2 linked regions of the Planctopirus limnophila DSM 3776 genome follow. The protein of the gene in region 1 interacts with the protein of each later gene in a pairwise test. Links are inferred from orthologs where the notes say so. Each region holds a gene or a part of one and is shown on either strand. Other genes may lie near its edges. The genes, in order: PLIM_RS01865 and PLIM_RS09715.

Region 1 (3,224 bases):
AATTCAATATTGCCGTAAAGTGAAATTCCGACGCCATCGAGTGTGACGCTCGGCAGAGTGCGGATCGCTTCCAGGCGATTGGAAAAGTTGCGGTGTTCCTGCTCAACCGCACGGTATCGAGCCAGAGTTTCTGCATCAGGATCAATAATGACAGCACCGTGGCTGCCATCAATAATAACGGTGTCTGCTCCGGCAACATCCGATAGGAAATTCCCCACTCCCACCACAGCCGGGAGTTCCAGCGCGCCGGCCAGAATGGCTGTATGGCTGGTGGTACCGCCAACTTCCGTCGCAAACCCAAGAACATAGGCTTTATCGAGGCTCGCGGTCTCACTGGGAGTCAGGTTATGTGCGAGGATCAGTACTGGCGCCTGGATATTTCGCAGTTCTTCCCGCCGTTCTCCCAGCAATTGCCGGAGAACTCGCTTTTCGAGATCAAAAATATCGGTCGCACGCTCAGCCAGATAAGGGACACCAAGATTCTGAAACTTCTTGGCGTACTGACGGAACACGCGGCTGACGGCAAATTCGGGTGAGAAGCATTTCTGCCGGACGAGCAATTCGATTTCGTCGACAATCCGATGATCCTGCACCATCATCAGATGAGCTGTGAAAATCGCTGCATACTGTTTGCCGAGACGCTCGCGGGCGACACGCTCGTTTTCTTCAATTTCTGTGCAGACGGCCTGCAGCGAGATGCGAAAGCGATTAATTTCAGCATCGACGGCTGAAACACTCACGAAGCGTTGAGGAATTCGAAAAGACTCAGCCCCGAGCACCATCGACTGACCAATGGCTACTCCTGGAGAGACGGCAATCCCGTGTTTCACCAGCATGCCGTCCAATCCTCCATCGATCCAATTATCAGAAGAGACACTCAATTGCAGAGAATTTTCCTCCGCATGAGTCATGCAGGAGGAATTTATCAGGACGAGGCACTGACCAGATCATACTCGAACAGGTGTAGAATCGCTTCCACTGCCTCAGGAGCGTCATCACCAGTGACTTCCAGCGTCAGTTCGGCTCCCGGGCCGGCTGCCAGGGTCATCAGATCGAGTACGCTTTTGGCATCGGCTCGTACGGAACCTTTTGTCAGCCAGACTTGCGAACGAAACTTCAAAGCCGCCTGAGCCACACGGGAACAAGGGCTCAAATGGAGTCCATGCTCTGTTCGTACGATGACATTTCTGCGGTGAATCATCTGGCTCATACCGGCTGCTCCTTTCAGCAACACGGATCAGATCAGTAACACGAATCGGATCAATGATGATCTCGCCAGGTTTTTCAGGCATCTGTCAGCAAGTACCGGTCAGGGTCTTCTCTCCAACAGATTTTGCTCCCAAGGAAATGATTCCTGGTCAAAAAACTAGATTTCGTTGTTGTCTGCTTCCTTAAGCAACTCAAGAACCGCTTCGTGTGTCTTCGATTGCCTCAAAAACTTGCAGAAGTTGTCATTCCTGAGATGCCGGGAAATATTTTCCAATCCACGAAGATGATCGCCCGGACGATCAGGCGGCGAGATCAGCAAAAACATGATGTAGACCGATTCGCCATCAAGGCTTGCAAAATCTACGCCAGTGTGAGAAAGGGCCACTGTGGCAATCAGTCGATCCACCGAAGGATGCTTCGTGTGAGGCACAGCCACACCACGGCCAATCCCGGTGGAACCAAGCTCTTCACGCTTGAGAATTGCCGATACAATCCCCTCTTCATCGCTGGCCGGTACTACTCCCGACTGACAGAGGCTGGACACCATTGCTCGAATGGCCGCCTCTTTGGTTGTTGCCTGAAGATCGGGCACAATTGCCGCAGGAACAACGAAGTCGCACAACTTCATGAAACACCTCTGCTTCGGACAACCGGACCCGTTGGACTTTGGCCCAGCCGGGAATATGACAAAAACGGAAAACGTATCAAGCGTTTTGACAAGCAGCTTTGCACTCGACTGACGTCGTGTGATGAAACTCCAGTCCTTACCTCATTCTGGTACCGCAATTAAGTACCACTATCAACTCCTGCAACGAAACAGTGTGCCCAGATGGCGAGTGCAATTCCATCCAGAGGCCGCACTTTCTCTTTTTCTCTGATGACGATTGTTCGTTCAGGAACTGATCATCAACGAGTGATGCTGATTATTTCTCACCTTCAGCAGGGAGCGTGGCCACATCGGCGGCAGTCGGCCCCCCCTTATGATCCTGCACTTTTTCCTTATATTTATGAATCTGCTGCTCCATCTTGTGCAGAGCGGCATAGAAGACGGGAATCACTTCGTCGCCTGTATCTGTGGCCACAAAGTCGTGCTTGTGCTCTGCATCCACCAGGATTTCCACAGTCGCCCTGTGATGCTCGAAACTTACGGTGACATTGATCGAAGTCACTCGGGCGAAGTAGGTCAACAGCTTTTCGGACTTTTCGCGAATCAACTCTTGAGCTTCGGGACTGATCGAACCATGTCGGCTCGTAATCGCTATTTGCACGGTTGAAAACTCCTCAAGAGCGACAGCGGCTCGTCACTCAAAATCCTGTAATCACTCACATCTTCCAACGAACCTGTGTCTGGAGGCATCCAAAACAAACGGCATTGATGCAACCAAGCACAGCCATCCTGCGGGTTCGACTTTCGACTCACTGAAACAATGTTCGCCGATTGTATTGGCAGTCGAACTTGCGTCAATGCAAATCAGCGATTGCAACTCAATGCCAATTCTTCAGTTGCAACTTGCTCTCCTTGAGCAACCTGGCGTCAGCGACTGCTCGATCAACGTCCCATCACCGTTTTATGGTGCATTTCAGTCTCAGTGAGATCCACCTGGCTGGAAAGAATAGATCCCCTTACCACTGCCAGTGACTGTCATGAAATAGACCTCACCTTTTTCGTCTTCTCCAAAGCTCACAACAGGGAGCTGTTGACTGGGAATGAGATGATTGCCCACAACTTTCTGAGCCTTGCTGTCGTAATCCAGTGCCCACAGCTTGCCCGAAACGTAATCGGCATAGAGGTACTTCCCCTGCAATTCGGGTACTTTTTCGCCGCGATAGACAAATCCACCGGTAATGGATTTTCCCACATCATGGTTGTATTCGAAGATCGGGTCGATCATCCCCTGGCTGCTGCGATTTCCATTTTTCCCAAATGGATGCAAACCCTCACGGACACTCCAGCCGTAGTTGCCACCTTTCTGAATGATGTCGATCTCTTCCCACAGATTCTGACCGACATCGGC
Region 2 (3,514 bases), 2.0 Mb from region 1 along the record:
ACGGCGACACTCGTACTGATCGCTATGACCATTCTCACTGGCGGTGTCTATCCACTGGTGGTAACTATCGTCGCTCAAGTGGCGTTTCCGAGGCAGGCCAACGGCAGCCTGATTCAACAAGGAGAGCAAATCACTGGTTCAGAACTGATCGGGCAGCCGTTTTCTCGCCCCGTATACTTTTGGGGAAGGCTCTCGGCGACTGGTCCTCACCCTTACAACGCAGCGGCATCCAGCGGTTCCAATTTCGGCCCGTTACATCCGGGGCTCAAAGAAACTGCCGAAGATCGCATTCTGGCCCTGCACGCGGCAGGTTCTTCGGGCAAAGTGGTTCCGGTCGATCTCGTGACCGCCTCCGGGAGCGGACTCGATCCTCACATCTCTCCGGCGGCAGCCGAGTTCCAGGTGCCAAGAATCGCCGCAGCGAGGAAAATGTCGGAAGGAGCCGTGCGTGACCTCGTCTCCCAATATACAGAAGGCCGACAACTTGGAATCCTTGGGGAGTCTCGTGTGAATGTACTGCGACTGAATCTTGCTTTGGATCAACGTCAGGGAAATTGAGGCCGTCTATGCCTGATGCTCGTCCCAATCCTGATGATCTGCTGGCCAAGGTGCAGGCCGAAGATACTGAGTCCACGCGTGGCTCGCTCAAAGTATTCTTCGGCTACGCTGCCGGTGTCGGGAAAACTTATACGATGCTGGAAAATGCTCAGCGAGCGAAAGCGGCTGGGCGTGAGGTCGTCGTCGGTTATGTTGAACCACACGGTCGCCCGGAAACGGAGGCATTGCTCGCTGGTCTCGAAGTCCTTCCGCTGCGTGAGTTTGAGTATCGTGGCGTGAGGCTGCGAGACTTTGATGTCGATGCCGCTCTGGCTCGAAATCCCGACCTGCTGTTGGTAGACGAACTCGCCCATACGAACGCGGTCGGCTGTCGCCATGAGAAACGCTGGCAGGATGTCGAAGAGCTTCTCGAAGCCGGGATCAATGTCTGGACAACGCTGAATGTTCAGCACATTGAGAGCCTGAATGACGTCATCGGCCAGATCACGGGCGTCACCGTGCGAGAGACGGTTCCCGACCGGGCGTTTGATCTGGCGGACGATCTGGAACTTGTCGACATCACACCAGAAGAATTGCTACACCGACTCAAGGCAGGCAAAGTCTACGTTCCCGATCAGGCTCAACGAGCGATTCAAAGCTTCTTCCAGAAGTCGAACCTTACCGCACTTCGGGAACTTTCGCTGCGACAGGCGGCTCGACGCATTCACACCGATGTTGAGTCGGCTCGGCGAGAGAAGGCGGCAATCCAGCCGTGGGCCACTGCCGAGCGGCTGCTGGTCTGCGTGGGGCCGAGCCCCACGACCGCACGTGTCATTCGCACCGCTCGACGGATGGCGGCGGCTCTCGATGCACCTTGGCTGGCGGTTTCTGTTGATCTCACCGGCGAACCAGCGAGCAGTCCTCGAAAGCAGCAGGTCAGCCAGCATTTCCGCCTCGCCGAACGCCTGGGAGCGGAAACGGTCACATTGGCTGGGCAGAACGTCTCGGAAACGATTCTCGACTATGCGCGTTCTCGCAACGTCACCAAGATACTGATCGGCAAGACGAATCAGCCTCGCTGGCGGCGACTGCTCGCTGGCACCGTCGTGGATGACTTGCTTGAAAAGAGCGGCGACATCGACGTGTATGTCATTCGCGGCGAGGAAGAGAAAACAGCACACGCTCCCGCCCGAACAGCATCGACTACTCAAAAGCTCCCGTACTTCTGGGCGGTTGGACTCGTCAGTCTGACCGGGTTGCTCGCTTACGGACTTCGCTTTCTGCATCTCGCTGATGCGGAAGCAAACACAGTGATGTTATTCCTGGCGGCAGTCGCCTGGACTGCCTTCCGTTATGGCCGGGGGCCAGCCGTGTTTGCGAGCGTGCTGGCCGTGCTGGTTTTCGATTTCTTCTTCGTCGCACCGTTCCACACCTTCGCCGTCGCCGATACGCAGTATGTTGTTACGTTTGCGGTCATGCTGACCATCGGGCTGGTGATCAGCACGCTGACATCTCGACTCCGGGCACAGATCGAGAACACTCGCCTGCGAGAGCGACGGACTTCTTCGCTTTACGAACTAGGCAAGCAACTGAGTTCTTTGTACGGGAATGTGTTTCTCGTCGGAGCGGCAGGTGGCAAGGTCGCCGAGATGGTGGGCGGTGAAGTGGCGATCTACTTACGTCAGCCATCCGGCCCGCCCGAACTCGCTTTCGGGCATGACACCACAATTGTCAAGCATTCAGTGAGTCTACCCGTGGCACAGTGGGTCATTGAACATGATCAACTTGCAGGGGCCGGTACGAATACACTTCCCAATGCCGCGGCCCTGTTCTTCCCTTTGACCGGCTCACAAGGCACACACGGTGCGATTGCTATTCGAGTGCCGGACACCGAGCGATTGCTCGACCCCGAATTCCGCCGTCTTCTGGATGCGTGTGCCAATCAACTGGCGTTGGCACTGGAACGAGACCAACTCGCTATCGAGGCCGCAAACGCTCGCATTCAGGCGGAAGCCGAACAAGTCCGGAGCAGCCTGCTCAGTAGCGTGTCTCACGACCTCAAAACTCCCCTGGCAGCCATTGCCGGGGCCAGCAGCAGCTTGTTGGAAGCCACGTCGCTGGACGAAGAGACACGCCGTCAGTTGCTCGAGACCGTGGCCGATGAAGCGGCACGTCTGAATCGTCTCCTCGAAAACATCCTTCAGATGTCGAAGCTGGATGCAGGGGCAGCAGTTCCCCTTTGCCAATGGCACGTCTTGGAAGAACTGGTTGGCTCGGCACTCCATCGCACTCGTCGTGAACTGGCCCAGCATGACGTTGCTGTCCAACTCTCAAGCGAACTGCCGCTCTTGTACGTTGATGGACTGCTTATGGAACAGGTGTTTGTCAATCTTTTCGAGAATGCGGCACGTTATACACCGGAGGGAACGAAAGTGACAATCCGGGCGGCGCTCGATGGTGATCACGTGCGGATCGGTATTTCGGATAACGGGCCGGGACTGCCTGCCGGTGCCGAGGAGCGAATCTTCGACAAGTTCTATCGAGCGTCTCCAACGGCTGATGGTGGTCGAGGCAGTGGTCTTGGACTCGCCATCTGCCGGGCTATTATCAAGGCCCACGGCGGCACTCTCGTCGCTGCCAACCGACCCGGTGGCGGTGCCGAATTCGTGATCCGTTTACCGGTTTCGAAGGATGCACCGCAAGTCATGGTAGAATAGAGCAATGCAAGCCAACAGCCATCACATTCTGATCATCGAAGATGAGCAACCGATTCGCAGGTTCCTCAAGGCCTCGTTATCGAACGAGGGCTATCGGGTCAGTGAAGCAGTGGCCGGTGAAGAAGGTTTGCGGATGGCGTCGGCCCAACCACCCGATCTTGTGATTCTCGATCTGGGTCTGCCCGACCTCGATGGACAAGACGTGCTCAAGCGGCTTCGGGAATGGTACACTTCTCCTGTGATCGTCCTCTCCGCACGGG

What was found.
Region 2: the proteins of PLIM_RS01865 (region 1) and PLIM_RS09715 interact in binary tests that used the Escherichia coli proteins (3 or more experiments, as listed by UniProt). The link is inferred for Planctopirus limnophila DSM 3776 from one-to-one orthologs.

The regions. Positions count from the first base shown.
Region 1 is NC_014148.1:446,457-449,680, forward strand. The notes cover bases 103-3,007. They hold PLIM_RS01865 (PTS sugar transporter subunit IIA), read right to left. Parts: upstream 1,838-3,007; coding sequence 1,367-1,837; downstream 103-1,366. Other genes in these bases: ptsP (phosphoenolpyruvate--protein phosphotransferase), read right to left, coding at 103-836; PLIM_RS01860 (HPr family phosphocarrier protein), read right to left, coding at 926-1,210; hpf (ribosome hibernation-promoting factor, HPF/YfiA family), read right to left, coding at 2,133-2,477; PLIM_RS01875 (PQQ-dependent sugar dehydrogenase), read right to left, coding at 2,796-3,007. In the rest of the region: more of ptsP, read right to left, coding at 1-102; more of PLIM_RS01875, read right to left, coding at 3,008-3,224. UniProt on the Escherichia coli protein: Seems to have a role in regulating nitrogen assimilation.
Region 2 is NC_014148.1:2,446,465-2,449,978, forward strand. The notes cover bases 260-3,454. They hold PLIM_RS09715 (sensor histidine kinase), read left to right. Parts: upstream 260-566; coding sequence 567-3,254; downstream 3,255-3,454. Other genes in these bases: kdpC (potassium-transporting ATPase subunit KdpC), read left to right, coding at 260-558; PLIM_RS09720 (response regulator), read left to right, coding at 3,259-3,454. Also shown: more of kdpC, read left to right, coding at 1-259; more of PLIM_RS09720, read left to right, coding at 3,455-3,514. UniProt on the Escherichia coli protein: Member of the two-component regulatory system KdpD/KdpE involved in the regulation of the kdp operon. KdpD may function as a membrane-associated protein kinase that phosphorylates KdpE in response to environmental signals.